3 regions of the Vagococcus sp. 211 genome follow, and region 1 is predicted to be linked to each of the others. Evidence: riboswitches for the same ligand, from Rfam matches in the RefSeq annotation. Region 1 holds a riboswitch; each other region holds the start of a gene.
The links. A riboswitch is a leader RNA that binds a small molecule or an ion and turns the genes downstream of it on or off. The one in region 1 is predicted to bind thiamine pyrophosphate.
Positions count from the first base shown of each region.

Region 2: linked by a shared signal. The riboswitch ahead of ACVWM0_RS04965 (ABC transporter permease) and the one ahead of ACVWM0_RS08470 (acetylornithine deacetylase) in region 1 are both predicted to bind thiamine pyrophosphate.
Region 3: linked by a shared signal. The riboswitch ahead of thiT (energy-coupled thiamine transporter ThiT) and the one ahead of ACVWM0_RS08470 (acetylornithine deacetylase) in region 1 are both predicted to bind thiamine pyrophosphate.

Region 1 covers NZ_CM150475.1:1,758,036-1,769,087, forward strand. The annotation lists gene ACVWM0_RS08465 (DUF4767 domain-containing protein) at 188-1,036, opposite strand; gene ACVWM0_RS08470 (acetylornithine deacetylase) at 1,128-2,405, opposite strand; TPP riboswitch at 2,498-2,602, opposite strand; gene ACVWM0_RS08475 (HNH endonuclease) at 2,663-3,832, opposite strand; gene guaD (guanine deaminase) at 4,143-5,471, shown strand; gene ACVWM0_RS08485 (uracil-xanthine permease family protein) at 5,474-6,790, shown strand; gene ACVWM0_RS08490 (DUF5105 domain-containing protein) at 6,832-7,530, opposite strand; gene ACVWM0_RS08495 (ABC transporter permease) at 7,634-9,295, opposite strand; gene ACVWM0_RS08500 (ABC transporter ATP-binding protein) at 9,299-10,378, opposite strand; gene ACVWM0_RS08505 (ABC transporter substrate-binding protein) at 10,390-11,052, opposite strand, start outside.
Region 2 covers NZ_CM150475.1:988,473-999,524, reverse strand. The annotation lists gene ACVWM0_RS04980 (aspartate ammonia-lyase) at 1-923, opposite strand, end outside; gene ACVWM0_RS04975 (asparaginase) at 944-1,909, opposite strand; gene ACVWM0_RS04970 (helix-turn-helix domain-containing protein) at 2,053-4,383, opposite strand; TPP riboswitch at 4,457-4,561, shown strand; gene ACVWM0_RS04965 (ABC transporter permease) at 4,618-5,376, shown strand; gene ACVWM0_RS04960 (ABC transporter substrate-binding protein) at 5,363-6,370, shown strand; gene ACVWM0_RS04955 (ABC transporter ATP-binding protein) at 6,372-7,103, shown strand; gene ACVWM0_RS04950 (TatD family hydrolase) at 7,107-7,835, shown strand; gene ACVWM0_RS04945 (MFS transporter) at 7,856-9,013, opposite strand; gene ACVWM0_RS04940 (FtsW/RodA/SpoVE family cell cycle protein) at 9,239-10,441, shown strand; gene ACVWM0_RS04935 (hypothetical protein) at 10,506-11,052, shown strand, end outside.
Region 3 covers NZ_CM150475.1:161,014-172,065, forward strand. The annotation lists gene ACVWM0_RS00880 (YibE/F family protein) at 1-1,078, opposite strand, end outside; gene ACVWM0_RS00885 (DUF5052 family protein) at 1,228-1,842, shown strand; TPP riboswitch at 1,923-2,024, shown strand; gene thiT (energy-coupled thiamine transporter ThiT) at 2,081-2,638, shown strand; gene ACVWM0_RS00895 (hypothetical protein) at 2,714-2,899, opposite strand; gene ACVWM0_RS00900 (ECF transporter S component) at 2,958-3,590, opposite strand; gene ACVWM0_RS00905 (phosphopantothenoylcysteine decarboxylase) at 3,592-4,143, opposite strand; gene coaB (phosphopantothenate--cysteine ligase) at 4,161-4,913, opposite strand; gene ACVWM0_RS00915 (NAD-dependent epimerase/dehydratase family protein) at 4,933-5,562, opposite strand; gene ACVWM0_RS00920 (TIGR00282 family metallophosphoesterase) at 5,740-6,540, shown strand; gene ACVWM0_RS00925 (YlbF family regulator) at 6,559-6,936, shown strand; gene mutS (DNA mismatch repair protein MutS) at 6,948-9,539, shown strand; gene mutL (DNA mismatch repair endonuclease MutL) at 9,561-11,052, shown strand, end outside.

The sequences.
Region 1 (11,052 bases):
TAAAATGTTATAATAAAGGTGCGATTTAAATTTATTATTCATCGTTCAATACTCTTATCGATTTAGCTATTACCATGACATTTACCTAAAATAAATAGGCACTTTTAAAACCTTATAGAGCAAACCATAGCTACCTATTGAGTGTTATGCCATACCTCTTATTTCTAGCTAAAATTAACTTTTATCTTCAGCTATCAGCAATGACAATTTGAGCAAACCCTTCTTTTAATTGTCCGTTTTGAGTTTCTTGAAAAGATAACTCTCCGTCTTCTGCCCCATCTACTAGCCATACAAGCGGCTTACCTTGATGAAGGACAAACAAATAAACATGTTGTTCTGAACTAATAACATCTCCGTAAACAGACACCAATTGATAGTCGCCTACGCCATTTTCAGACCATTCTAACGTTATCACATCACCCTCTGTTACCATTTCTAAAGAACCATCAAGCAATTCTTTTGGTAACCTAGTTCCACCCAACATCACAGATTGAGTCTCTGTGTATTCCTGGTAGGATTGGCCCATGCTTTCACCCCAATCATTCATAAAACTATGTAATGCTTGCTTCTTATTCCCATCCCATTTTCCTTCACTCGCCTTCCCTAATGTTTCTTCTACATCAGGAAACTCTGATGCCTTCTTCTCATCTTCTTCATGTTTGAGTGCAAGCACCGCTTTTTTGTGAGTCAAAGCTGATTTAGATAGATAGTTAGAACCAAATTCATACCCCATAACCTCTTCATACAACGCCAATGCCTCCACGTAATTGCCAGAGTCTTCTTCCGTTTTCGCCAGCATAAATGCTTCCATTTGTTGTTGATAGTCTTTTCCTAAATTACGTTTCGTTTTATACTCTGAAGCTCTCTCAAAATGCTCTCTTGCTCGATTATAATCTTTTTCAATGAGTGCTATTTCTCCAGCATTCATTGCCGATTCATAGGCTTTTGACGCATTACTACACCCTGTTAACATACTCACAAACAACCAAATAACTACGACTTTTTTTAAGTTGATAGTCTCTCTCTCCTTCTTCACTTTTGTCCATAAAAGGTGACTATAGTATAACATCAAAATAACCAAATTTCTCAATCGAGTCAGGAGACTGATTAAAAAATTTGGTTATCCTTTATTCTTTTGTCGTATTGCTCCATTCATAGACAAACAATAACATCGTCTTAGTGAACGAGACTAATTGTTTAATTGATACTTGCTCATTAACAGCATGGGCATGAAAAAAATCACCTGGTCCATAGATGGCTGCGGGAATACCAGCGTGTCCAAACCACCCACCATCCGTCACAGAGGGAGACACATCTACACTGGCTTTTTGATTGTGAATAGTTTCATGTTGCGTTTCTAACAACCGGATGCCTGGATGTTCTTTATCAATTTCTAAAGAAGGAAAAATCTCACCACGATCTTCAATCATTGATTGTCCACCCCATTCAAAAGTAGGTGGGTGGCTTCTTAACCAAGGATCAGCCTGAGCCACTCTTAATAAATGTTCCTCTATTTCTTTAGCTACTTCTTCATGCGTTTCATTGGGATAAAAATGAACCGTGATCCATAATCGGCATTCATCTGCAATAAAAGCAGCATGCCTGCCTCCTTCAATAACAGCAGGATTAATCGTGTTTGTTCCCGCAGGATAGCCAGGATAACTTTTTGTCACAGCCCACAAGTCTTCCAACTCTCTTAAGCCTCGCATAAGGACAGTCATTTTATCAATGGCACTGGCTTCATTCAATCCACCTCCAGCATGAATCATGTTACGACGTGTTGCATCATGAAACGTTCGCGGGTTCTTCACCCTTATCCACCCAGTAATAACCCCACCCTGCCCTTGAATATGCAGATCACTCGTGTCTACGACTAATGCAAAATCTGCGGCATACCCTCGCTCACAACACTGCAATGTTCCTGCCTCTCCAACCTCTTCTCCAATGACAGATTGAAAGGTAATATCACCTTTCAACTCCAGCCCAGCGTCGTTCAATAATTTCAAGGCAAGCAAAGCACCTGCTAGACCGCCTTTCATGTCTGCTGTCCCTCTTCCAATGACCACATCCTCTTTAACAATCGGAATAAAAGGGTTGGTTTCCCACTGCTCGTCCTCCCTGATTTCAGCAACATCCATGTGACCATTAATAATCAAACTTCGGTAGTCATCTGATTGTGTCCCTTTTTTAACGCCTACGACATTAGGATCTCCAGGATAGATATCCCATTTATCCACAGCATACCCCAACTCTTCTAAATAATGACCCACAAATTCTTGGGCATCGCCTGTATTCCTAGCAGGTGGAGCAGGGGTTTCAAATCGTACTAATGTACTCAATAGATCTAATAACTCTGATTGTCTTCCTTCAACTTCGTCTAGTAATCGTTCAATTCCTTTTTCCATTTTCCACAACCCTCTCTCTTTTACATAAATAAAAAACCACTTCTAGCTTGAGAAGTGGTTGGAATGTGTGCGGAAAGATAGAAATAAAAAACAGCACGTCTTCACCTCTTCCTTACGCTAGTATTAACTAGATCAAGTTAAAGGGTTAAGACCTGTGTCTCTCTCAGTTTTTTTACAAAACACCCCTAGTGGTGACTATTTAGTTATACGTATTATGTCATAAGCACTATAAACATTCAAGAAAATAATACAAGGTATTACGCATCAACGATGTCATAGAGTTCATACATCTCTTCAATCGTTTGAGGGATACCAGAATTTTTCAAGTAATTTTTTCGACGATTGTATAATTTGTCAATTAATTCCTTTTTATCTTTACTTTTACCATAATGTAGCGTTCTATGGCATGTCGGGCACAAAATAACTAAATTACCTGGAACATCTAAACTGTATTCAAAAGATTCCTGATGATACATCGGTATTAAGTGATGCGTTTCCACGTAATTTTTATTTGTTTTAACCGCAACAAAAGACTTATGTTTTCGATCAATTTCACAGTTAAAAGCAGACATTTCCAACGCAATTTCAGCTATCTCTGGATCTCTGACAAAATGGGTTTTCCCAGCTATTTCTGTTTCTTCAATAATAATGCTTGGTTGCGGTGTGAAACTTAACACTCTTTCCCTACCATCTGTTAGGAATTTTTCCATAACAATATTCAAGCTACGTTGATCTAAGGCATCCTCTGCCTCCAGATAACCAGGTAATGTATTAACATTTTCCTGTTTATATTTCGAATCATCAAATAACGCCATTTCTAAAAACATTCTATACGCCAAGGGGCTAAACTTAGAGAAGACTGGATGGTCTTCTTTTATCCGACCCATATATAATTGTTTAGATAAGATAGAATCAAATGCAGTTGGGTCTTGACCAAACCATTCTAAATAATCATCCAGGTGTTCTTCTGAAAAAATGTATTGATAATCTTTTGGGTAATACACAGCCAATAATTTACTTCTAAATAAAGGATGTAAAGCTGACTGTTCAATCCCTTCATAATTTTCATTTTTACCATCCTCTAATAGTGTTAGGATGTCCTGACGTAATAATTCAAAGTTACCACCTTCGTATCGCTCAGTTGAACGCATGTCATCTTCTGCTTTACTAAAAAAGATACCATACTTTCTCGTGGGACTGCCAAGCATGATTCCCAAGTCCTTTAAATCGATTTCAAATCGATAACAAAAATTCGCTTTTTTACCTTGTCCTATAGCGTATTCTTCAAGCGTCATTTCTTTTATTTTTTCTACAGAAAAATCAGTCACAAAGGACTGTCTTTTTCTTTCTAGTGATTCAAAATATTTTTTTGTATATCGTTTATTGAACGATTCTACTAAACCTGTTAAGTCATCTAATGTTGACATAATGCCATCTCCTCTTTATCGCTTCATCTATTCACTCTTATTGCACTGTCTTCACGTTCCAAAAGACAGTCATTCTCTTTTTAGAGGGAAGAAAAATTCCTGACTATCCTGTTAAGTCTACTACAACTATCTCATACTTATCACAATATACCAAATACTATCCGTTTCCTTCTCTCAGATTCCATGACAAACATTAAATAAAACACGAACATTATCATTAAAATATGATGTCATTTCAATAAAAACAAGATGTTTTTTTATTTTTCTGCTATAATCACTTATATTAACAACAAGAAAGAAGGTAATGTTCGTGTTTAACAAAGTTGTTCAAGGAACCGCTTTTTCTAGTATTACTCCCACTGATGTGGCTATTTTAACGAATTCTTTGTTCTGTTTGAACAAAGAAGGTGCCATCGAAAAGGTGCTTTCTCCTGGAGATGCTCAATACACTAGCATCCTAGAGCAAGCAACCTATTCTGGTACCTTATACGTCGTACCAGATAATCATTACCTTTTACCAGGCTTTATTGATTTACATATCCATGCCCCTCAGTGGCCTCAGGCTGGTCTTGCTCTGGATAAACCCTTATACCAGTGGCTAAACGACTACACTTTCCCACTAGAGGCGAAATACGATGACTTAACCTTCGCCACACGGGTTTACGAGGACTTAGTAGAGACTTTGCTTTCTTTAGGAACTACCACTGGCCTTTATTTCGCCACCACCCATAAAGAGAGTAGCTATCAATTAGCACACATTTGTGCTCAAAAAGGCCAACGTGGACTTGTAGGTAAAGTTGTGATGGATGATACTGATGCCAATCCTGACTTTTACCGTGACACCTCTACCCATGCCGCTCTACAAGACACTGAAGACTTTATTAAACGAGTACAGGCATTAAATATGGAGACCAAACAAGGGGTGTATCCCGTTGTGACGCCTCGCTTCATTCCCAGTTGTACAGATGATGCTTTGTACGGATTAGGTCAATTAGCAACTAAATACGATGTCCACGTACAGTCTCATTGTAGTGAAAGCACGTGGGAACATGACTATGTGCTAGATAGATTTGGTAAAACAGACACAGAAATGTTACAAGAATTCGGATTATTGGGAGACAAATCTGTCATGGCTCATTGCGGTCATTTAACAGATGCTGACGCAAAAATCTTTGCGGAAACAGGAACAGCCGTCGCCCATTGTCCTATTTCTAATGTTTATTTTGGGAACCAAATCACACGAGTGAAACAACTCATCAACGAGTTTAAAGTAGATGTCGGACTAGGCTCTGATATATCTGGCGGCTTTTCACCTAGTTTGTATGACAACATCAAGCAAACAGTGATGGTCTCTCGTATCCTATCAGATCAAAAAGAAGCCCCACACTCTCTTACCTTAAATGAAGCATTTTATCTGGCGACAGCAGGTGGGGGAGAAGCATTAGATCTTCCTATTGGACGTTTAGCTGAAGGCTATGCTTTTGATGCTCAAGTAATAAGCACAGGACACTCTTTTATCCAAGAAGAAACACCCTTAGAAGCTATTTTTCAAAAATTACTGTATTTAGTACAACCTGAACATATTAAAGAAGTCTGGGTTCAAGGAAACCTAGTTCATAGTAAAAAAGGAGACAATTAGTCATGACTCAGTCACAAGAATCACATTTAACCATTGGGGTGGATGAGCCTATCTCTACCCCACAATCGCTTTTCCTAGGAATTCAACACGTCCTTGCCATGGATGTCTATGTCGTTCCTTTCATTATTGCTTCAGCATTAAGTTTAAGCCCAGCAAGTAGCTCTAGTTTGATTCAAGCAACCTTTTTAGCCGCTGGTATCGGGACGCTCATTCAAACCTTCTTGTTTATGAAAATCCCCATCGCCCAAGGGCCTTCCTTCATACCAATTGGCGCAATCGTCGGGGTTTATTTTGCCAATCAAACAGGAGATATGGGTTGGGGAACGGTACTTGGTGCTAGTCTGGTGGGAGCGGTGCTTGTGACACTTTTAGGGCTCACAGGTATGTTCCACAAACTCGTTGATTCCTTCATTCCACCAATTGTTGGGGGAACGATTATCTATGTTGTAGGTCTGTCTTTAATTCCCGTTGCTTTAACGGATAATATTTTTAACGCCCCTGGGGACATTAATCAAAACTTACTGATTGCGATTATCACGTCAGCGACGTTAATTACCTTAACTATGTTGGGAACCAAACTAGGCGATAAAGGACGTATTTTCCGTGTGTCTTCCGTTATTATTGCGTTAATTGTCGGGTCTGTGGTCTCTCAATTATTAGGTGTGCTAGACTTAAGCGCTGTGAGTGATGCGCCTTTATTTTCATTGCCACAACTCGCTTTGTTCCATACACCCCTTCACTTTGATTTGTCTGCTATCTTAACGATGATTATTATTTACGTTGTCTTACTCGCAGAAACCACGGGAACTTGGTTTGCTATTAGTAAAGTCACAGATTCTGAATTAACACCTGAAACGATTAATCGTGGGGTGATTGGTGAAGGGATTAGCTGTATGCTATCAGCTTTACTTGGTTCTACCCCTGTTACAGGTTATTCAACAAATGCAGGCATCATCTCGATTACTGGCGTGGCTAGTAAAAAAGTCTTCGGTGCTGCAGGTATTTGGTTCATTGTTTTTGGTTTTTCCGGCAAATTAGCGATGCTGATTTCTTCCATTCCTTCAGCTGTCATCGGCGGAGTCTTTGTGGTTGTTTGTGGGATCATTGCAACCAGTGGAATGCAAGTAATTAAAGAGGTGCCCATTCATGAGAAACAAATGTACATTATCTCTATCCCTATGATTGTTGCTTTAGGATTAATTTTGATTCCAAAGGATTTCATTCAAACCTTACCCGATTTTGTACAATACTTATTTAGTTCGCCAATTGCGACAGCTTCCATCGTTGCCATTGTTCTAAATAAAGTCTTGCCTGATTAAAAAAAGTCGTAACCAATCAATGATTGGTTACGACTCTTTTTTTAATAAACCGAAAGATAAACAGAAACAAGTTGTAAAATCGTCGCTTCCCTATCCTTTATTTCCCAACCATGTTTGATATCTTTATGTTTCACTAAAGTAACATCTACGTTTTTACTTTCTTTTGAAGGCTCAATATTAGTCATTAATTGAGGTAATACCGTATCTAACATTTGGGTCATAATCTCTGGGTCTTGCATCACTTCAATAGCTTCTGTTGCTTGTTCTTCTTCTAATTCAGCTAAATCCTCCAAGGTATCAATAGCAAAACCTTTGTCTTTTAGGATGGATACAAGAGCTTCTGTACTTGCCTCTGTTGCTTTTGTCGTTACCCCTTCTAGGTCCAATCCCTTAATAGCAATAGTTGTAACTGTCTCTTCCCCTACTTCTTTCGTCTCCGTCACTTCAAAACTCGTTTTGTCTTTAATCGCTGTCATCATGTCTTTAGCAACGCTTGTCAAAACGTCGTCACTAATGCCTATCCCACCAAGACTAAATTCTAATCCTGCTTTGATGTCTTCTTCCATATTGTCTATAGCCACACCAAAGTGTTCCTTGTATGTTTCTGTTTCTTTCCCATAAAATTCTGCATCCATAAAGACTGTGGCAGCCTCTTTCCCACTTAGACCTTTCCCTCCACACCCAACCATCAGGGTAACAAGAGCAAGACATGTGATAACAACACTTAATGTTTTCTTCATAACCATCCTCCATTTATTTTTATACTTCATTGTACACTAAATCATCCCAATAAAAAGAAAAAGACAAAACAAGGGGAATTGTTTTGTCTTTCTTCTTAATTATCTATAACGTAATATCATCACTACCTGATACCTTCATAAAAATCAATAGTGACACGACTGTGATAGCCGTTAAAATCGTTGATAATGCTGCTGCGACACCGTAATTTCCACGAATAACTTCTGTATAGATAGCCACCGGCATGGTTCTGGTCTTAACATTATATAACAAGATGGACGTAGATAATTCTGAAATCATCGTAATCCAAGATAAAATAGCTCCTGAAATAATCCCTGACATCATCATTGGTACTGTAATCTTGAAAAAGGTGTTCAACCGACCACTTCCTAAACTTTCTGCCGCTTCCTCAATGCTTGGGGACACTTGTTGCAAACTCGCAACAGAGGAGCGTATGGTGTAAGGTAATCGTCTAACAGAAAGAGAAATGACCATAATCCAAGCCGTTCCTGTAATCGCTAGAAAACCCGTACCGCCAATTCCTGTATTAAATGACGTAATAAACCCAATCCCTAATACCGTCCCTGGCACGATATATGGAATCATACTTAAACTATCAATTAATGAAGTAAACACATTTTTCTTTCGAACCGTTAAGTAAGAAATAAAAATAGCAAAGATTAATACAATCACTAAGGCCATTAAAGGAATGCGAATGGTGTTAATAATCGCTGATCCCATTCGGTCAAAAGCCTGTCTGTAACTGTTCAGTGAATACCCTGGAACAAAGACCATTCCTGATGTCTTCAAGAATGAAGTATAAATCAAATACACTTGAGGTGAAATTGCCAAACCAACAATGCCGTAAACAATAGCGTAGATTCCCGCTGTTTTACCTTTTGTCATTTCTTTTGATTCAATCGGATGCAGTGAATTCATACTAAAACTAAAATGATTCGATAAGGCCTTTTGAATTAAGAAAATAGTCAACGCAATCATAATAGCAATGATGGCTAGAGACGAGGCAAAAGCTGCGTTGCCACCTACCTCACTAATAAATTGAGTATAAATCAATACAGGGAAAGTTCTATATCCTTCACCAATTAGCATAGGTGTACCAAAATCAGAAAAAGCTCTCATAAAAACAAGGAGCGCTGCTGCTAAAAGCGTTGGTGTTAGTAACGGTAAAATCACTTTAAAGAAACGATTAAACCCGCGACTTCCCATACTTTCTGCTGCTTCTAATACTGAATTATCAATGCTTTTAAATGCCCCATTTACGTATAAAAAAACTAATGGGAACAATTGTAAACTGAACACTAACACAATGCCTGAGAAGCCATAAATATCTAGTTGTGGAAAATGCAGCACATTGGTTAAAAATTTGGTGACGACACCATTACGTCCAAGTAACAGTATCCATGAATATGCCCCCACAAAAGGAGCAGACATTGACGCAATAATAATCAATATTTGCAAGACTTTCTTCCCTTTAAATTGGTACATGGTAAATAGGTAAGCTAACAATGTACCTAGAACTAAAGCAAAAAAAGTAGCCGTAATTGATACTTTAAAACTGTTAAATAAGGTTGAAAAATAATAGCTCTTTGAAAAGAACGTTTGAAATTGTTCAAAGGATATTTTGCCATCTTTAATTAAAGACTGACCTAATATCGTCATAATTGGATAGACTAAAAATAACAAATACGTGATAAAAATTAGTAAAGAAGAGCCTGTCCAAATATTAAAGGTCTTTTTTTCCTTCACGGGCTACTTCACCTCCAACAGATTCACTGTACCATCTTCGTTGAACACATTAATCTTATCACGGTTAATGCTTAATCGAATCTCATCACCATGACCCAAATCTTCCATAAAGGTTGATTCTTCACTCATTTGTAAACGATCAGCAAAGGGTAAGTTCACGATGTATTCTGTGGTTTGACCAAGGTATAAACTGTCTACAATCTCAGCTTTAATCTCGCCATCTTCACTTCTAACGAATTCTTCCGGACGAATACTCACACGAACCTTCTGCTCTTCGTGATCATTCAGTACAGGATAAGATAACTCATACCCATTCTCAAACACAAGAACCCCTTGACCATCTTTGTTGACTAGGTTTGCTTCTAACACGTTAGTCCGGCCAATAAAGGTTGCGACAAATTCATTGCTTGGACGGTGGTACAATTCTTTCGGTTTACCAATTTGTTGGATTTCACCTTTATTCATTACCGCAATTTGATCAGATATGGCCATGGCTTCTTCTTGGTCATGGGTAACATATACGGTGGTAATCCCGACTTCATGCTGAATTTCTCGAATGACTTGACGCATATCCACACGTAATTTTGCATCTAAGTTACTCAGTGGTTCATCCATTAATAAAACTTCTGGTGTAATCGCTAAGGCTCTCGCTAAGGCCACACGCTGTTGTTGTCCCCCACTTAAATTAGATGGCTTACGGTCTTGATATTCATCAATTTGCATTAATTTTAAATACTTTTGTGTTTCGGTTTTCATGTGACTGGCAGATACTTTTTTCTGTTTCAAACCAAAAGCCACATTATCTTTTACCGTTAAATGAGGAAAAATGGCATAGTTCTGGAACACCATGCCAATGTTTCTCTTACTTGGTTCCACATTGTTAATTCGTTGGTCACCAAAGTAAAAATCCCCACCTTCAATTGAGTTAAAGCCTGCTATCATTCTTAATAATGTCGTTTTCCCACAACCAGAGGGACCCAAAAGAGTAAAAAGGATCCCGTCCGGTATAGTCACATTCAAATCATCGATAACTGTTGTATCGCCATACATTTTTTTCGCATGTTCTATTCGAATTTCACTCATCGTATTACCCCTTATTTAGATTGTGTTTCCACAAAAATTTCGTTATATTTGTCAACAATTTCTTCTTTATGTTCAATCACATAGCTGTAATCTTCTGTTACTGTCTTGATTTGATCTAATGGTTTCATGTTATCACTTGTTTCAGCACCAATACGTACAGGTCTGTTCGTTGTTTCACGGCCTAATGTATCTTGTACTTCTTTAGAAATAATGAAATCCATGAATTTTTTAGCGTTGTCCATGTTTTTAGCATTTTTGATAATCGCTGCACTGGCTGGTAAGAAAACCGTACCTTCTTTTGGATACACAATTTCAACGTTTGCTCCGTCGTTTAATAATTGAACCGTTGGGTCTTCATAAGATAATCCAACAGCCATTTCCCCATCTGCTACTGTTTTGTATACATTTGATGAGCTTGAGCTGATTTTTCCATCCACTAATGTGAACACATCTTTCACGTATTCCCATCCTTCATCTTCAAAACCCCCCATAACAGCTAACATATTTGTTAATTGTGAAAACGCACTTGATGAGTTAGCTGGGTCTGCTGTTGAAATTTTTCCTTTTAATTCATCATTTAATAAATCAGCATAGCCTTCAATTTTAACCCCTTTTGTCAAATCAGGATTCACAACTAAGACACTACCATCTAATGTGTAAGGTGTTGAATAACC
Region 2 (11,052 bases), 770 kb from region 1:
ATGGATATTTCCCCAATCCCTGAATTAGGTCCAGAAGACAGTAGTCTAATGTCATTCGCAATTTTAGATAAACTAATTCCAATAGCCTTCAATGTATCTGATAACACAACATATTGTTCGATATGTTGGGTCCCATCTACTAAATCATCCGCAGTCGTCAGGTGTTCCTTAGTAATCGCATTAAGATAAGGAATCACCGTTTCTGCTAACTCAGGATGCGCTGTAATACCTGTTCCGATAGCTGTCCCACCTAAGTTAACCGCTTCCATTTCTTGTTTCACATGTTCGAGACGTTTCATCCCACGCTTAGTTACAGAATGATACGCGTGGAATTCTTCTCCCAAGCTGATGGGTACCGCATCGCTCAATTGAGTACGTCCCAGTTTCATTACATGTTTAAAGTCTTGTGCTTTTTGTTCCAGCACATCACTCAATCGTTGCAGTTCATTCATTAATAAGGGTATTTTTTTCAACATGGTTAATTTACCCGCTGTTGGGTAAACATCATTCGTCGATTGCCCTTTATTCACGTCATCGTTAGGATGAATGACGGAGAAATCGCCCTTTTGTCCACCTAATAATTCAATGGCACGGTTTGTAATAATCTCATTAATATTCATATTACTACTTGTGCCAGCACCTCCTTGAACGGGATCCACAATCATTTGATCATGAAAACGTCCGGCAATCACATCATCACACGCTTGGATAATCACTTTCGCTTTTGTTTCTGGTAATAACCCCAGCGTGTGGTTTGCCAACGCCACAGATTTTTTTACTTGAGCCAAACTGACAATAAAATCTGTGTCCATTCTTTGATGCGTAATAGGAAAATTAATTTGGGCTCTCATTGAATGAACCCCATAATAACTTTCCATCGGCACCTGCAATTCTCCAATACTATCTCTTTCTATCCTAAACATGACGGTTATCTCCTTTAAATTTATTCTGTCATAAATTGACGAAATTCATCGTGGGATAATTGCGCATTGAGACCAACTAACATATGGATTCGAGCTTTTGGTCCTGTCAGACCACTTACAAACATGACTCCCATTTTTTTCAATGGAATACCGCCACCCTCGTAATCGTATATGTCTTGGGCAATGCCGTTTGAACAGCGTGAGACTAAGGCAATAGGAATCTGTTTGTCTATTATTTTTTGGATGAAAGGCAAGACGCCTGGTGGTAAATTACCAGCACCTAAAGCTTCAATAACCAATCCATCAATATCTGCCTCTAACAGACTTTCAAAAATAAACCCATCCATTCCTGCATAAGCTTTGACTAAAGGAATTCTTCCTTCAACCGTTGAGATGTCATAGGTATAAGCTTCCACAACCTCTTTAACAAACATAATCTGATTTTTCGAAATGATACCAATCGGTCCAAAGGTTGGTGTTCTAAAGGTATCTACGCTGGTTGTGTGGGTTTTAGTCACAAACCGAGCCGCATGAATCTCATCGTTCATCACTACCAGTACCCCTTGGTTCTTTGATTTATCATCTGCGGCTGTAACAATGGCCTTCATGTAATTGTATAAGCCATCTGAGCCTATTTCATTACTTGATCTCATGGCACCCGTTAAGACAACCGCTATTTTTTTATCAAAACTAATGTCTAAGAAATAAGCTGTTTCTTCTAATGTATCTGTCCCATGTGTGATAACCACACCATCGAAAGCCTCTTCTTGCGCTTTGACGATTCTCTCCTTTAATTTCAGCATCTCTGTCACCGTGATATGTGGGGAAGGTAGATTAAAAATTTCTTCTACCTGCACTTTTATATCTTTAGGAAGTAAACTCATGGTCTCAGCTAAGGGATGACTCTGAGATAACCCCACAGAACCTCCCTCTTCTTGCACCATTGATATCGTTCCTCCGGTATGTAATACTAAAACTTTTTTCATACTGCACCTCACTCAAACGTTTCCACATTTTTATTTTAATTCTTTGACAGACTCTTGTCGTGTTCATATCTAACCTTATCAGGGGTTATTTTTTTTCATTTTATCATGATACAAAAGAAAGTAATAATAAGACGGTCTTTTTCTTACTTTCTTAATTTTTCTTCCAATGATTCGACTCTATTCATAATCAAAAGATAACAAGCATTCATTTCTAAGGTAATTTGTTCCTCAATGGTCCCATCATCTACGACGATCTCTTTCATATTAAAATCAGGAACCACTGATTGCAATAAATATTCCTGAACATCTGTATCCATCTCTGTAAATCCGCCCGCTTTTAACCACTGATGATAAATGCCACCATGTTGACTATCTAACAAAAACTCCTTAACTAAATAGCGCCCCTTTGGCAAGTCAACAAACTGAAACACTTCTTCTTTTTGGCTGGTTTTCCATAAATTTTCGTAGGCTGTATCTGTTGGGTTTAAAAAATAATAGTTATAATACAACAAATAGTAAGAATTAAATTTTTTGGTCACAAGATACCGTTCCGATTGATAAATAATGTCTTCTCCAATTCGGTCCAACAGAGTTAAGACAAAATATAAAGGGCGTTTCAATGGGCCATGAAGGAATACAGATAAATTGGAATCTTTGCTCTTTTTAGTAACCGTCGCTTCACTTTCAAGGTTCAACCAAAAACCAACACCGTCCACTCTATGTGATAATTCCACCATTGCCTTAAGAACAATCCCAGACCTAAAAAAAGTACCACTAAGAATATGATTGTCACTAGCTAATATGTTCCACTCTGTCACAAATAGCTTAGGTGGATTATCATTGTATGCTCCTTTTGATAATGCCAATAACGCATCCAATTCTTCTAAAAAAAGAACATGGCTCCCTTGTGACCTGTCACTTTTAAGGGCATAATCACGGTAACTAATCGAGAGAATATCTGGTACCCGTTGCGCGATTATTAAAGGAGCGATGACTTCTTTAAACACAGAAAGCTCACGGTGGTTAATATTAAGAGACACATGACCCGTGGTGAAATTCTCATGTAAAAAATCATAGGTCATATCGTATAATTTTCGAAGGACACTGCTAGATACATCATGTTCTGCTACATTAATTTCTATGTACCACCCAAGCCTAAAGCTTGCCTCAAAATGAACGTATCCCTGAATAATCTGACGAATATAACAGAGCTGCTCTTGCCATGCTTCAAGGGTTGTTTGCTCCGTTACCGTTAAGACAATCATCGGCTGCAGTCTCATCTCATTGATAAAGGAGAATAATCGGTAATTGTTAACGTGTTTATCTGTGATGACATAATGCTGATGGTCAACTTCTTCACACAAGCCAAAAAAACGAATGTAATCAAAAGGAATTTTTTCTTGTAGAATACGTATTTGTTGACGGACATCTTCTGATAACCCATTTTCAGCTAGCCCAATGTTTATCACTCTTTGTGGCTTATTGAAAGAACCTGACTGCTCCTGTTCCACCGAAATCGTATGTTTCTTCGAAGTGACTGCTCCCGTTTGTTTGATATTTTGAGACAACATATACTGAGCGATGAATTGAACCGCTTCTTCTTGAGGGATAATATGATAACTTTCCTCTTCTACCAATGGTTCTTGTTTCCCTCTTATTTTAGCACTTTCTTTTTTCCGGTAATCATTAGGAGTGACATGGTATTTTTTCTTAAACACTTCTGTCAGACGCTTAGCACTAGGAAAGCCATTATTTAGTGCGATTGTGATTACTGGTAAACTTGTTTGTCTTAAATCCGCTGTCGCATGTTGTAACCTAACTTGGTCCACAAAACGTGAAAACGTAATACCTGTTTCTTCCTTAAAAAGACGAGACAGATAGGCCTCTGAAACATAATCATTTTTAGCGAAATCAGTTAAGGATAAGCGATTGGCGTAATGTTTTTCAATATGAGCTATCATGGATTGAATCTTAGGATGACCGCTATCTATATCTAGGTTGTAAGCTTTAGTATGATTCACTACCAAAGCTGTTTTATTCATGTATTGTAAAAAACTTAGTAAATAACTCGTGCTAATAAAGGGCTGTACCGCTTCTTTTACCTCGAAAGCATCTAAGATAAAACGAAAAAATTTTTCTTTGAAAATCACTCGTTCTTCTTCTGCCATATAAACAAGTTTTACATCGTTAAAAAAGGGACGCCAATCATCAGCAATGATTTTTTCTATCTCAGAAAAATAAAAACGGACGTGAAGCAAATGATTGTGCTGATTATTATTCTTAATCATTAACGAATCAGAATGATTCATTAAATAAAAATTATCCTCATTAAGATAATCTAGTGTGCCTTCTTTATCTAATTCAAACGAGCCATGGAGAGAATAAATTAGTGAAAAAGAATGACGATTGTTGTTAATTCTCTTGTTATTCTTTATGGTTATCAGCTCTATATCGTACAGATGTTTCTTTGTCATAACTGCTTCCTCCTCACTAAATGTTAAAATAAATTGACCCCCATTTTTTTTAATGTTACACTTCACCTATAAATGAATAGATCAGGGGAGGCTACGTGTTAGCCTGAGAGTAAGTAATAACTTTGACCCTTAGAACCTGTCGGTTAATACCGTCGTAGGGAGACTTTGTGTATACCACAACCATTCGACGAGGGCTCCCCTGGTCTTTTTTTATTGTTAAGGAGTTGACTCTATGTGAAAAAACGTTGGATCTATCCAACCAGTAGTTTAATTATTTTTGTTGGCATATGGGAATTACTTGGCAGACTATTAAAAGTCCCTGCTTACATCTTACCTGTCCCAACACAGATTTTTCAATCATTAATCACCGAATTTAATGTCTTATTAACCCACAGTCTTGTGACACTCACTGAAGCATTGATTGGCTTGATACTTGCGGCCATACTTGCTCTTGTTATCGGGATTGCGATGGATGCGTTTCAACCTGTTAAGTGGACCATCTACCCCCACTTAGTTATTTCTCAAACGATTCCTATTTTAGTGTTAGGACCTATTTTTTCTATTTGGTTTGGTTTCGGTATGACCCCAAAAATTTTAATGGTCGTCCTGATGTGCTTCTTTCCTATTTCAGTTGCTTTTACTGATGGCCTAAAAAATGTGAATCAAAAGAAGATTACCTTACTAAAAACATACGGGGCATCAACAAAACAAATCTATCAACGGGTTAAAATACCTGAAGCCTTCCCTGCCTTTCTATCTGGCTTAAAAATATCTGCTACTTACTGTATTGGTGGTGCTATTGTTGGAGAATGGCTCAGCGCATCAGCGGGGCTTGGGTACTATATGATTCGTGCCAAAAACGGGTATCTACTAGACAACGTGTTTGCGTCAATTATTATGATTATGACATTAAGCTTGCTTCTAAATGCAAGCGTTTCACTTATTCATTATATACTAATTAAGAAAAGGATGATTCCAAATGAAAAAAATTAAATGGTTGGTTATCAGTAGTATGGCTTTATTAACATTGGGGGCTTGTGCCACAAACAATGAAAAGAAAGAAACCACAGACAAAGATTTGAAAGAAGTCACCCTTATTCTTGATTATTTACCTAATACGAACCACACAGGTATCTATGTAGCGAAAGAAAAAGGCTACTATAAAGAAAAAGGCATTGATTTAACGATTATTGAACCAGGACAAGATAGTACCAGCCTGGCTCTTTTAGGAGCTAATAAAGGAGAATTTGCTTTAAGTTACCAAGAAGACTTGACCTACTCTGCAGCGTCTAAAGACCCAATTCCTGTTAAAGCCATTGCCACGGTGTTAGAACACAACACATCAGGCTTCGCGAGTTTAAAAGAAGCTAACATTACGACTCCTAAAGATTTCGAAGGAAAGACGTATGCTGGCTGGCAATCTGCAAGTGAGGAAGCCACATTGAAAGCTGTTATGCTCAATGATAAAGCCGATGTTTCAAAGTTAAAAATGGTTGGTAACCCTGCTGTGGGTGCTTCTGATTTAGGTAAAAACATTGACATTAAATGGTTTTATGAAGGATGGGATTACACTAAAGCTTTGATGGATGGTTATGAATTGAATTTTATGCCATTAACATCCCTTGATAGTCGATTAGATTACTATACACCGATTATCTTAACAACAGATCAATTAATCGACACAGACCCCGAGCTCATCCAAGACTTTGTGGATGCAACAAAAAAAGGCTATGAATTTGCAATAGCTGAACCTGACAAAGGGGCCGATATTTTATTCAAATCAGCACCAGACCATGACCTAGAGTTTTTAAAGAAATCCCAAGAATTCGTGTCTAAACATTATGCAACAACACCAAGTAAATGGGGCGTTATGACAGACGACGTTTGGAATAGCTACACGGAATTTATGTTTGATAATGAATTAATCAGCGAAAAAATTCCTGCTAGCACGCTTTATACTAATCAATTTATTACAAAGGATGAGTAATGTGATTCACTTAGATCAACTGGCACTAACTTACGAAGATCGTCTCATTTTTCATGAACTGACAACAACAATTAAAGAAAAAGAATTTGTTTCCATACTGGGCCCAAGCGGTTGTGGTAAATCTAGCTTACTCAACATTTTATCCGGAACCCTCACCCCAAGTGGTGGCCGCTTTTCGGTGGATGGAGAGATAGTGACAGGATTAAACAATCACTTTTCCTATATGCCTCAAGAAGATTTGCTTTTTGATTGGAAAACCGTTTATGAGAATATCACCCTTTATCAAACGTTGCATCACCTTCCCATTGATACCAAAGTAATCGATGAGTATCTCGCTATTTTCGGCTTAACTGAGGTGAAATACGCTCTTCCTACTACTCTGTCAGGCGGGATGAGACAACGTGTTGCTTTTTTAAGAACGGTTTTAGTTGATCGAGACATCTTATTACTAGATGAACCTTTTGGGGCCCTAGATATCTTTACAAGACAACAACTACAAGATTGGTTAAAAACTATTAGCCATCAGTTAAATAAGACCATTATTTTAGTCACTCACGATATTGATGAAGCCTTATATCTTTCTGATAGAATCTTGATTATGGGCCATCAACCAAGTACTTTTGTCTCAGAATTATCCTTTGATGGGACGCAACAGACAAGAGAGTGGCTTGCGGATCAGGGTCCTTTAAGGTATTCTATCTACCAACATTTGGCCAAAGTTGAGGAGGACTGACCAATGACTTTACCCTTAATTGATGCTCATTGTCATCTATCCAAGAATAAAGAACTTTTAACCTTGTTACTGAATCATCATATTCCTGCCATGATTAATTGCCAGACACCAAAAGAGTGGGAAGAAAATCAAGCTCTCATCAAAAATGTCCCTTTCCTAAGGCTAAGCTTTGGGATTCATCCTTGGGATACAGACAAATTATCCTTTGAAGAGTGTCTAAATACCTTAGATGAGGCCTCATTCATCGGAGAAATTGGTTTAGATAATTTATGGACCAAGGTTCCTTTAGAAACACAAATGGTGACGTTTAAAAAACAATTAGAGTACGCCTCTCAGACTAAAAAACCTGTCATTCTCCATACTAAAAAGAGAGAAAAAGAAGTGTTAGATACTATCCAACACTATCCTAACCAATATCTTGTTCATTGGTACGGTACACTTGATTACCTCGATGACTACATTGCTCTTGGTTGTTACTTCACCATTGGACCTAGCCTCAAAAATGAGCCTTACTTGGTAGAATTAATGACCCGTGTCCCTTTTGAACGCTTATTAATGGAATCTGACGGTCTAGAAGCCCTGAAATGGGTGCATGCTTCTCCTTCTGTTGACTACATCACAGAACAAGAAAACATGTTACACATTATGGGAAACGTCTTCCACCAATCACCTGAAGACATCGGTTATCAATTACAAGCTAATTTTAATCAGTGGTTACAAGGAAGTAGATAGAGACAAAAAAGAAGAATGCCTTAGGCACTCTTCTTTTTCTTTTGATTAAAATAGGTCATTAAAGCGACTAGCATTAAAGCGAAAATACCACTTAAGATAACAAAAGGTAATCTAAGGCTATCTACACCTGTTACTAGTTCTAAACCTCTAAGTATCACAGGAGATAAGAAGACTCCAATATTACACCCAACAAATATAAACGAGGTCACCATGTAGGGATTAGAGTTAACTGATACGGTATCTATGTGATTAAAGATATAAGGTAACACCCAAGCTACAGGGATACTTGATATTAATAATCCCACAACGAGTAAGACAAAAGAATGACTAGATAAACCAATCAATAAACACGACATAACATTTACTATAACAGCTAAATATAGAATGCGATGGCTAAGTGTTCTTTGTAACCATTCAAAACAAAAACCCGCAGCGATGCCTAAAATTGGCATGATAGCTAAATATTGGCTCGTATTATAACCAGCCCCTTTTAGATCAATGGCTAATGTCGGGTATCTCACAGCGATGGCGATACTCACCATCACGTTCATTGCTGCCACTACAATCGTCCCAATGATCAACGGGGTTAATCTTGTCTTAACACTTGACTCATGGGTCACTTTTTCAACTTGAGGGACATTAAAGTAAAAGAACGCGCCAATAATTAGAGCAAAGAAGTAAATAGCATAAGCATATTCCCACCCGAACAGTAATAAATAACCGGCTAGAAAAGTTAAAGCCATCTGCCCTACCGCTTCAAATGAATTCCTAAATCCTAGTAATTTAGCTCGCATTTTACCTTGATACAAGGCATTAATATAACCCACCGACAATGAATTATATAAACCAAACCCCATACCTAAAATTAAACGACCGATTAAAATACTCGTAAATGTTTGTGGTAACCATAAGGGGGTGGTTCCTCCAATTGTTACAAATAAGAGGCCTAATAATACGGTTTGTTTCATCCCGATTTTTGTAGAAATACTATCTGATAATAACACAAAAATAAATACCGCTAAACTTGGTACTGTTCCTATTAACTCACTTTGAGTCTGAGTTAAATCCAGTTGTTCTTTAATTAAAGGCAATGTCCCACTAATTGACATTCCCGTGGTTAAAAGAAAAGACACCCCTAATACGGCTAATGGAGTCACTTTATTTTTCTGCACTGACATCCTATCACTACTCTCTTTTTCGTTTTCTCTCTCCACTTTACCTGTTTCTCCTTCAAAAGTTAAGTTTTTTCTATATTATTTTGTCTCTTCTTCCCAATTATAAGAAAAAGATGAATTATTTTTATAAAAACTACTTTTTTCCTAGATTTACGGTGTGAAATTGCGTATGATTAACAGTGATTGCTAGAACAACTAGCTATGAGTCAAAGGGGATATGATTTTAATATGAAAAACAAATTTAAGTACATTGATTTCAAAATACTTATACCCTACTTGGTCATGAATTTTATAGGAATTATAATGATTTTCAGTGCCAGTTCCTATAAACTAGTCCAATCGGGTAAAAGTTCCATGGCATTTGCTACGAAACAATCACTGTTTCTAGTGATATCGTTAATACTGATTACCATTATTTATCGAACCAAACTAAGTATCTATCAAACGGACATTTTCCAAAAAATAATGATCGCTATTTCATTTGCTATGTTAGGCGTTACCATGATTATGGGATTCGCTGCGGGAGGGGCTCAGAGATGGATTAATCTTGGTTTTATTAGTCTACAACCTTCTGAGTTTGTTATGATTACTACCATTATCTATACATCCTATATTTTAGCTAAGCGGCAAGAGAGTATTCAAGAAGACTTTAAGTCCTCTATCAAAGCCTCCCTTATTGTTATTGGCAGTCTGATTTTATTCGTTTTTATCCAACCAAACGTTGGTGGTGCAACCATACTTACTCTGATTTTTTTAGTGTTAGTTGCCTCAAGCGGAATTGCCTACCTTTACTTGGTTTATGGTTTTACCTTTACTGCTGTCTTTGCTTTTGTGATGACGCAACTGGTGATGTTCAAAGACGGAATGCTACTTCCTGGCAAATACCATTACATCTACAAACGATTCTCAGTCATGAAGAATCCTTTTGAAGATCAACTAACCAACGGCTTCCAGCTTATTAACTCTTATTATGCCATCTATAATGGGGGTTGGTTCGGTCGAGGCTTGGGTCAAAGTATTCAGAAAAAAGGCTTTTTACCTGTCGCAGAAACGGATTTTATCTTTTCAATCGTGATGGAAGAACTTGGCTTAATTAAATCTTTATTTATTTTAGCCTTACTGTTCTTCTTGATCTTACGTATTTTTGCCGTTGGTATTCAAGCAAAATCAGCGTTCAATTCACTTGTTTGTATCGGTGTTGGGTCAGCAATTCTTATCCAAGTCTTTGTCAACTTAGGTGGAATTTTAGGGGTTATTCCTATGACTGGTGTTCCCTTTCCGTTTATGAGCTATGGTGGATCCAACTTATTGACCTTGTCAATCCTTGTTGGTTTAGTGTTAAATATTAGTGCCAATGAAAAAAAATGGCAAGAAGAAGCATTAAATCTACCTGAACCCTATGAGACTACAAGTAAACAACTATTGCTATGATTCAATGAATCATAGCTTTTTTTCATTATAATAGGGTATAATAAAACAGAAGGAGATGATAATCATGCTATCAAATAATAAAAATCCCTTAAAAATATTCGTATTAATCGCTGTTTTAAGCCTAGGCGTGTTATATTTGCTAAATTATTTTAATATTAACCTGAAACAGATAAGACTCGCTTCAAAAAATCAAATTCGTTATGAACACGTAGAACCTCAACAAACAAATCTACTTCTGAAAGATTATAATAAAGTGCTCTTTCATACCACAAGTCATACTGTGACTGTTAAGTATCATTACTATGTTAAGGGTATTCTAGAAACTGAGGAAACCTTGGTATCATTAGGATTTACTGACAGCACTAACTTTGAAGGTGAGCTATCTTGGGCAGAACTCTTTAACGATGAGGCACAAGAAATTAGACTAAAACTTGATGCCAATGGTGCTAACTCAACAGCAAGCTTCAAATTATCAGACATTATCCAACAAGATTCGGAACAGTTATCAATGGGGTCAATGACCAATAAAACATTAAATGAATCGATTAAATCAACACAAACGGTTATCTTACAACAATGGGCTTATGACCCATCACAAGTAACTCTCACAG
Region 3 (11,052 bases), 660 kb from region 1:
TTCCTTTGTAAAAATAGGTAGTCATAAAAGTAGTGATAGGAATGGTTAGAACAATACCTATGCTACTTACTAATGCGCGGGCTAATTCTAAAGAAATAGATAAAGAAAAGGTGTAAGTAAGGGACATCTGATTACTCAAAAAAATAATCATTAAGGGAATCGAACCGCTCAAATAAGAAAAAAACATGATATTAATCATGGGTCCCATGACCTCTTGACCGATACGGGTAGCAGATTGTTTAAGCTCTAACGTTGTGACATCTGGTTTATTGGCTACGACTTCTGTCAAAGCAGTGCTGATGGTCATAGCGACATCCATAATAGCTCCAAGAGAGCCCATCAATAGACTTGTGAAGAAAATGATTGGACCAGGTCGTGTAATAAGATCCATGGATTCGTAGTGCAGTCCTTTGTGATCGAGTAATGTGATGACAATAGCGCCAATAAAGAAGGTACTATAGGTCGTAACAAGAGACGCTGTCATAGCAATCCTTGTTTTTACTGACCAACCACTGAATAACATAAGGCTTACTATGATGAACAAAGGTGTCAGTAATAAACTTGCAATAAGCAATAATTGGCTGTTAGCTTCTTTATACCACATTAGTAATCCTATCAGTAGACCCGCGTTGATACCAAAAACAAGAAATAATTTGATTCCGTGATGCTTGGCAACCACTAATATCAATAGCACCGTGAGAAGGATGAAAATAATCAAAGAGCTATCTCGTTTCGTTTCAATGATACTAGATTCAGCTAAATCTGTGTGATTGATATCCATAAATAGAACATCTCTTATGTGATAGCGTTGCGTGCTAATTTGAGATTGATCATAGTGATTGATGAGTGTAATCTGTTGGTCTTTATGCTCTCCTGATAATAAGAGAATAGAAAGACGTTGTGTGGTTAAAACATCTTGATTACCGTGTTGATCCATTGTATCTACCTGACTTATTGTCTCTGTGTCTGTCACTTTTCCAACACTTAAGGAGTAATTGGGGTATTGGAAAGATTGGTATAAGATGATAAGTAAGAAAGTGATGAGGCCAACACCTATAAATGAGTACACAGGTTTCATCGTTAAAAGGCTCCTCTCTAAGATTAAATCAAAGTTTAGCACAGATAAAAGGAAAGAATCAAATGAGGTAACGGTCATTTATTCTTCCGTATATTTAGGGATAAGTGTTACAATAAAAAGGAATAACTAAGAATATGGGAGGTTAAAAAATGTCGAAACATAAAAAAATAATCCGTGTCATACTATTAGGTGGCCTTATTGTAACCTTGAGTGGTTGTACGGATATGTTTAACTGGATGAAGGATTTTAAACAAGACTTTGCAGGATTAGAAATGGTTGTCCAAACGTATGATACTAATTCTCAGCTTATTGATAGTGTCAGTGGAAAATCTGTCAAAATTGAGCGAGACACCAAATTTGATAAGACAGGATCTGATGGTGAAGTTCGGAAGGATTCTAAAGTTATCGCATTGACAGTAGGCGGGAAATCAATGACTCATGTGGGTTCTTCTCTTATTGCCTACGAGCAAGGAATGGATAATATCTTTGAAGATTATGCTAAAAAGGTAGACATTGATAATCAAAATAAAGCGGTTCCTGTGATGAATAGTATGTACAATGAATTTCAAAATAAATTTACAGGAAAAGCGAAAACGATTTTAATTAGAAGTCAAGATGGTAACCCCTTGGCGACATTTAGTGGCGATAGCATTCGTATATCAGATACAGAAGTTCCCTCATCTACTAATTTTTTAGTAGATGGGAAACGATTATTTGTTTATCGGTGTGATTACACTGTTTATGACAATGATTTATTGAAATAAAGGTATTTAATAACAAATAAACGCGTTAATTTGACAGATATACCAATGAATGAGAGAATAATAGATAACTAAATACCGTTACCATCACAAAGGGGAGCTTCAGCTGAGATTGAATTCAGACATTCTAAACCCTAGAACCTGATTTTGTTAGTACATTCGTAGGAATTGTGATGGAGTAATCTCAAGGACATTACTCCCTTTTTGTGTGGTCGGCAAACATTAAAAGGGGGATTTTTTTATGTCACAACAGAAAAATAGAATTTGGTTAGAGGGAGCAATTGTCGCCGCTCTATCTATGGCACTTTCCTTTATACCGCTAAAGTTTGGTCCAGGTTTTTCGATTTCAATAGGTATGTTTCCTTTGATTGTTTATGCTTTTAGAAGGGGAACTAAGCCAGCTCTAATGTCAGGATTGATGTGGGGATTACTGCATTTTGTCATGGGGAAAGCCCATATTTTGACTGTATCACAAGCTTTAATTGAATATTTATTGGCCTACACCTTTATCGGAATGGCAGGTGTGTATTCTAACAAAATAAAAGAGGCAGTTAGGTCTAACAGTCGTTCTGTTTATCTCTATTTGGGCTTGGGGACAGTGGTAGGAATCATTAGCCGATATGTTTGGCATGTTGTTGCAGGTGTTATATTTTGGGGTAAATATGCAATGTGGGGCTTAAGTCCGCTGATGTATTCTCTCGTTATTAATGGAACAAGTGCTATACTAACAGGATTAGCTACATACGCACTGCTTATTTTAACCATGAAAAAAAATAAAAAGTTATTGTTACCATCATAAATAAAATAAAAAGAACCGATAGGGGGACTATCGGTTCTTTTTGTGTCGTTTGTTACTATCTTTTGTTTGTTATATTCAGCGATAAGGTTTCCTGTTTCTGTGACGTTGGACCATTTGGACCACCATTAAAAGGATAAGAATAGGAAAGAATAATTTAATGATGATGGCTAGAATACCACTTACCAATTGAAGAATTAGCCACAGACCAAAAATGAGAGCAATTATTGCTACAACATAGGTCCAATCTCTAGATTGTCTCATGTCACACCTCCTGTATCACTTGATGTCTCAATTATACCAAGTGAGAAGAGAAGATACGTCAACCTCTAGACTGATTTTTATAGTAGACCTTTAGTAGGACAAAAGCCACAGTACTAGTTGCAATCCCTGCCACGATGGCTTCTGGGATACCATTAATAAAGATGACACTTAGAACGGCTTTATATAAGCCACTCCCGACAGTGATTCCTTTAGCACTAGCATAAGCATCTTGGAATAAAAAGAAAATGAGATTCATCACTAGGATAGTATTCACTAAAGACCCTGTGACTCCTGCTGTAAATAAAGCGATTCTTTTCGATTCCTCTTTTTTAGGGTTAACGAGTCCTTTGTATACATAGTAAGGAACGACTCCTGTTAATATACGAGGAATCAAAGCGATAACAATGGCCCATAAGCTCCCTTGCGTTGTCCCTAGAACAGGGATAAAAGGAGAGAAGGCGAAAGACAAGATAGAAGGTGTAATCGTATTAATCAACATACTACTTAAACCAAAAACGAGTCCTAATAGGGCACCGATTTGAGGCCCTAAAATAATAGAACCGATAATCACTGGCACGTGCACCAAGGTTGCTTTGATAAAGCCTAAATTAATGAATCCAAGTGGTGTAAAAGAAAAAAGAATAATAATCGCTATAAAGATAGCGGTTAGGGTTAACTGTTTGGTTTTCATGTTACTTCTCCTTTAATTCTTGAAAATAAGCCACGATTTTTTCGACAATGATAGAAACATCCTCAAGGGCACCTTTGCCGTAATCCCCGCAAGCTAAAAGACTTTCTTTTGGTTCAATGATGTCGTAACCGTAGCGTGTTAGAGTGGCTAAATTATCCACCATGGCAGGGTTTTGATACATGTACGTATTCATAGCTGGTGCAATCCATTTTGGAATATCATGGACAGCCAGTGCTGTTGTAGACAACATGTCGTCTGCAATGCCGTTAGCAATTTTTCCAATAATATTGGCAGAAGCAGGAGCGATTAAAAATAAATCGGCTCTTTTGACCATATCGATGTGATTAATTTCTAAAGGGTTATGTTCTAACATGACATCTGTGTGTACTCTGTTTTTAGATAATACTTGCAAGGTAAGTTCAGGTATAATTTGTGTGCTATTTTTTGTCATAATAATTTCTACATTAATGTTGTGTTTTTTTAGTTGGCTCGTCAGATCGGCTGCTTTATAGGCAGAGATACTGGCCGATACGCCAAGTAAAACCGTTGGCATAATAATGTCACTCCTTACTATTTGATGATAAGTTGCTTGATTCCTTGAGCAATGTCTTTTTTCGTTGTGAAGCGTTGTCTCACACCTGATGTATCTACAAGTAGACCAAGGTGTTCTTCCTTTGTAATGTTTTCTAAGTCATTAGCTAGGATAAAATCGGCTTGATTTTTGATGATACTCTCCCTTGCCACTTGGACCAATTCTTCTTCTTTCACACCCACTAGTAGTTTGAAACCAATAAGAGTGGTATTAGGTTGCCATTTTTTGATGTGTTGAATGACTTTAGGTGCTTTATCTAAGATTAAGACAAGTTGTTCTCCTTTGGAACTGATTTTTTTAGCTGTTTGATCCGTGAATGTGTCCGGGTTATGTAGGATTTGTTGAATAGCAGTTACTAATTCATCCTCTGATAAGTCTGGCTGTTTTTTTAGATTTTTTGCTAATGTGCGAGCTAGCTCGTAATCACTTAAGGCTTGGTTGGCCTGGTAATCACTCACCGCCATACTGTGGATAACATAATCAACGGGCGTGGTTGTTAGTAACTTCTCCATCTGTGTGTATAACTCTTTGACAGAGTGAATGGGGATTAGCTCCACGTTATCTCCTGTTGGTAGTACCGCTTGAGGACCGTGAACGTAGTAGATGTGCACGTCTTCTTTTTTGAACGCATCAGCTATTTCTTTTCCTAGACGCCCTGTGGCTTGATTTGTTAGTACACGAACCTGATCAATTTTTTCAGACGTACCGCCCGCTGTGATGAGTATATTCATGTCGTAAGCTCCTTAATTATTATCGAATGTCAGAAACAAGCAACGAGGTTGGTTGTTCCATATGGTTGAGAATACATGGTACAAGTACCTTTAATGGTGTGGGATATACCTTATTGGCTTGTTTTTTTAAGAGAGGACAGTGAGTGAGTCCTTTAATGCCTACCCCTTGTAAATAAGTTATCGGTTGTCGCTTTGTCACCACAAGCCCCGATCTTATAATGATAGTGGTAGTTGTTAAAGTCATCGCTTCCTGCTCTGCTTGTTTTTTTGCTTTAACATAGCCAGAAGGTCCGCCTTTTGCTGATAGAAAAAGATAATTTTTTTTGTGTTTTTGTGCTTCTTGAGCAATGAGGTGGTTACTATGGACAATCATTTTGTCATAAGTAAGGCCCTTTTTTGGTTGTTCAAAAAGAATCCCAATTAAATTAATGCAACAACGGCAGTTTTTTACATAGTCACGCCATTCTGATTCCCGAAAGATATCCATTGTTACCCATGTTAAGAGAGGGTGTGTCATCCATAGATCATGTCCTTTGGGTTTACCGTGTTTTGAGATGCTAATAACTGGAATGTTTCGCTGGATAGCTTCTTTACAAAGTGCTTGACCAATAAAACCGCTACCACCGAAAATAAGGATAGGTTGTTTCATAGATAACGCCTCCTTTAGGTTGTTTGGATATCTTGTGTATCATTTTAACATAGAACGGTTAAAAATTGGGAAGCAAGATGCTGATAGGAATCGAGGCTAATTGGAGAGGTTTCCTTTTATTTGTCTCAAAATATTGATAGAATGTAGCAAGTAGTTAATTAGAAAAGAGGACAAAATATGCGTGTATTATTTGTAGGAGATGTTGTAGGGTCAATGGGAAGAGATGCCATTACGACCTACTTACCAAAATTAAAGAAAAAGTATCGTCCACAAGTGACAGTAGTGAATGGAGAGAATGCTGCTGCAGGTCGTGGGATTACTGAAAAAATATACAAAAAATTGTTACAGGACGGGGCAGATGTAGTGACCCTAGGGAACCATGCGTGGGACAATCATCAAATCATGGACTTTATAGATGATGCTAAAAAACTGGTACGACCAGCTAATTTCCCAGTGGCAACGACACCGGGACAAGGCATGGTCTTTATTAAGGTGAATCAATTGGAAATCGCTGTGATTAACTTACAGGCGAGAGTCTTTATGACAGCTATAGATGATCCTTTTACGGTGATTGATGAATTAATCGAAGAAGCGCGTGAGAGAACGAATCATATCTTTATTGATTTTCATGGAGAAGTAACCAGTGAAAAACAAGCCATGGGATGGTATGTGGATGGGCGAGTATCCGCGATTGTGGGCACACATACTCATGTGCAAACCAATGATGCTCGTATATTACCAGGAGGAACGGCTTATCTATCAGATGTAGGAATGACGGGTCCTTATGATGGTATTTTAGGGATGCAAAGACCCGCTGTGATTGACAAATTTATAACAGCCTTACCTCACCGCTTTGAAGTGGTGGAAGAGGGACGAGAGTTGTTGTCGTATTGTGTCATTGATATAGACGACACCACAGGTAAAGCTAAAAAAATAGAAGCGCATATGATTAATCCAGATCGACCATTTCGTGATTAAAAAGAAGAGGTGAAAAGAATGGAACGTCCTGATGTGTATACAAAAGCAGTACAAACGTCTCTTAACCAGTTTCTAGAATTATTGAATCAACATCCCGTTATTAAGGATTATCAAGCCATAGAAGCTCAAATCGGGTCTCATGAAGGACTAACAAAAATGGTAGAGGACATTAAACAACTGCAAAAAGATGCGGTTCAATTCGCTCATTACGATAAGCCAATTGCTGAGCAAGAGGCAGTAAAAGCGGCCAATGACTTGCAAAAAGAATTTGATGAACATCCTTTAGTAGTTACGTTTCGTGAGCGACTGATAGAAGCCAATGAATTGGTACAATATATGACAGGTAAGCTAGAAAAAAGTGTTAATGAGGATTTAGATAATAGGTTAGATAGATAAGGAGTGATACTGTGCCTCAAAAAACCAAACACACCCCGATGATGGAGCAATATCTAGGCATTAAGGCACAATACCCTGACGCCTTTTTGTTTTATCGTTTAGGTGATTTTTATGAAATGTTTTATGATGATGCTGAAAAAGCAGCTCAATTATTAGAATTAACATTGACTAGTCGCAATCGGAATGCGGATGACCCAATTCCTATGTGTGGTATTCCCCATCATGCGGCAAGAGGTTACATCGATAATCTCGTTGAGCGAGGGTACAAAGTTGCTATTTGTGAACAAGTGGAAGACCCTAAGACAACCAAAGGCATGGTTAAGCGAGAAGTTGTCCAGTTAGTGACCCCAGGAACCGTCATGGAAGGAAAAGAAGTCGAAGCCAAGACCAATAACTACCTAACAGGATTAGTGATTGAGGATGGGCAATATGGTTTTGCTTACGCTGATTTAAGCACAGGGGAATTGAAAACCAGTGTGTTATTCGATGAAGAAAGTGTTATGAATGAGTGTAGTAGCTTACAAACCAAAGAAATTGTTCTTGGAACACCTATTTCTGACACCTTAGCAGAGCAATTTGAGCAACAGGCTATTTTGATATCAGAGCAGTCTGACATACTCAATCATTCAGAGCTCAATTTCTTAGTAGAAGAGTTAGCAGAACCTTTATTAGTAAAAGGAACACTAACCTTGCTCTCTTATTTATCTGAGACTCAAAAAAGAAGCTTAGGTCACATGCAACAAGCAGAAGTATATGAACCCAAACATTTTTTGAAAATGGATTATTATTCTAAATACAATTTAGAATTGATTCAATCCATCCGTAGCAAAGACAAAAAAGGGACGCTTCTATGGTTATTGGATGAAACCCAAACTGCTATGGGGGGTAGGCTATTAAAACAATGGTTAGACCGTCCTTTAATTCAAATGAAACAAATTGAAGCCAGACAAAACATGATTGAAAGTTTACTAGGCGCTTATTTTGAACGGATGGACATCAAAGAGAATTTGAAAAGAGTGTACGATTTAGAGCGATTAGCCGCTAAAGTAGCATTTGGTAATGTGAATGGTCGCGACTTGCTACAACTAAAAGTATCCTTAGAACAAATACCTGGGATGAGACAGATTTTAATCGGGATAGATGAGGGACAGTGGCAAGATTTATTAGAAAACTTACTACCTATGGAAGAGTTAGTGGCCTTAATAGAATCTGCCATTAATGAAGAAGCCCCATTGAGTATTACAGAAGGTAACGTCATATCAGATGGTTACAACGACCAGTTGGACACGTACAGAGATGCTATGAAAAATGGGAAAAAATGGATTGCGGAACTAGAAAGTAAAGAACGAGAAGCCACAGGAATTAAAACACTTAAAATCAAATTTAACCGAGTATTTGGTTATTTCATCGAAGTGACAAAAAGTAATATAGGCTCTCTTCCAGAAGGTCGCTACGAAAGAAAACAAACGTTAGCAAACGCTGAACGCTATATTACGCCTGAGTTAAAAGAAATTGAAACCTTGATTTTAGAAGCAGAAGAAAAATCACAAGAACTAGAGTATCATTTGTTCTTAAAAATTAGAGAAGAAGTAAAGGCGTCAATTGAGCGATTACAACAATTGGCTAAAGCGATTGCTAGTCTGGATGTCCTGCAAAGTTTAGCGTTTGTGAGTGAAACGTATCATTACGTCCGCCCAACCTTAACACCCAACCGCCACACGTTACTTGTGGAAAATGGTCGGCACCCAGTGGTGGAAAAAGTATTAGGTCATCAAGAATACGTGCCAAATACAGTATCCTTAGAAGAAGAAACCATGATTATGCTTATCACAGGACCCAATATGTCGGGTAAGAGCACGTATATGCGTCAGTTAGCCTTAACGGTTATCATGGCTCAAATTGGTTGTTTTGTTCCGGCAGAGAAGGCCGTCTTGCCTATTTTTGACCAGATATTTACTCGTATCGGGGCCTCAGATGATTTGATTTCAGGTCAAAGTACCTTCATGGTTGAAATGATGGAAGCCAATCAGGCACTCCGTCATGCGACACCGAATAGTTTGATTTTATTTGATGAGATTGGTCGAGGAACCGCAACGTATGATGGTATGGCTTTGGCTCAGTCAATTATTGAGTACATACATGAAGAAGTGAAGGCCAAGACACTATTTTCCACGCATTATCATGAGCTGACACAACTCGATACAGAGCTTAGTGGGTTGAAAAATAATCATGTAGGAGCTGTGGAACAAGACGGGGAAGTGGTCTTTTTACATAAAATGATGGAAGGACCAGCAGATAAGAGTTATGGGGTTCATGTTGCCAAATTAGCTGGACTCCCAAGTTCTTTATTAGAAAGAGCGAGCGTTATTTTAGAAGCGTTAGAAAAAACGAGCCCTACTGCTACTCTGACCACGTTAGAAAAACCAAAAGCGACACCTACTCAACCTGTCAAAACACAAGTTGAAGAAGGTCAATTGTCTTTATTTAGTGGGTTAGAAGCACCAGAACAAGAAGTCATCGATGAATTAAAACAATTGAACTTACTAGATGTTACAGCGTTACAGGCTTTGACAATCTTAGTAGAATTACAAAAAAAATTATAACAAAAGGGGGAACAGGATGACATGGAACGTATTGAAGAGTTATCTCAAACATTAGCGAATCAGATTGCCGCAGGAGAAGTGGTGGAACGCCCTGCCTCAGTTGTGAAGGAACTCGTGGAAAATGCCATTGATGCCAATAGTACCCAAATAGATATTTTTATTGAAGAAGCCGGATTGAAAAAGATACAAGTGGTGGACAATGGTGATGGGATTGTCAATGAGGATGTACTTAACGCTTTTAAGCGCCATGCTACAAGTAAAATTCACACAAGAGATGATCTGTTCCGTATTCGTTCTTTAGGCTTTAGAGGCGAGGCGTTGCCAAGTATTGCGTCTGTATCTGAGCTGATTTTGGAGACGTCAACTGGAGAAGGAACAGGTACTTATTTGGAGTTATCTGGAGGAGAGGTCGTACATCATAGGCCTCATTCATTGCGAAAGGGAACGAGTATCACAGTATCCCACTTGTTCTTTAATACGCCGGCTCGCTTGAAATACGTTAAAACATTGCCTACAGAACTAGCTAAAATTGGGGATATTGTCAATCGACTGGCTATGAGCCACCCGAGTATTGCCTTTCGCTTAGTTCATGACGGGAATGCTATGATGACCACTATGGGTAAAGGGGAATTGAAACAAACCATTGCAGGCATTTATGGCGTCAGTACGGCAAAAAAAATGCTACCGGTCTCAGAAGAAGATTTAGACTTTAAGTTAGAAGGGTATATTTCCTTGCCAGAAGTAACTAGAGCTAGTCGAAATTATGTGTCCATCATCATCAACGGTAGATACATTAAGAATTACCTTCTAAACAAGGCCATTATTGCTGGTTATGGATCAAAGCTCATGGTAGGTAGATTCCCTCTAGTAGTTTTACAAATAGAGATGGATCCGCTTTTAGTGGATGTGAATGTTCACCCAACCAAGCAGGAAGTTCGCTTAAGTAAAGAAAAAGAATTAATGGAACTCATTGAAAGAGGGATAAAAGCGACACTAAGTAAAGAGTTACTTATCCCAAATGTTAAAGACACAGCCCCCTTTAAACGCCGGGTGTCACCTGAACCGAAAATGGAGCAAATTCAATTACCTATTGGAGAGCGAAAGGTGACACCCGCTCAAAGTATCAAAAGACCAACGAACACTAGTGGGTTGAACTATGACTCAAAAAGTGGTGAGTTTTATATGACGCCTAAGGATTCTGACACGGATCCGATAACGGATGTAAATGAAAAAGGGAAGCAACCCATGCCGATACTAGAGGACCAGGTAGCAAGTCACTCAGTCCCTATCGTGGAAGAACAAGTAGAACAAGAGGTTACGATAGAGGACCGTGTAGAAGACGTTTCGGAAGAATCATCGAAAGAGTCTTTTCCACAATTAGAGTATTTTGGTCAGATGCACGGAACGTATTTGTTTGCTCAAAGTGACGAAGGGCTCTATATTGTGGACCAACATGCGGCTCAAGAACGGATAAAGTACGAGTATTTCAGAGAACAGATTGGTCAAGTAACCG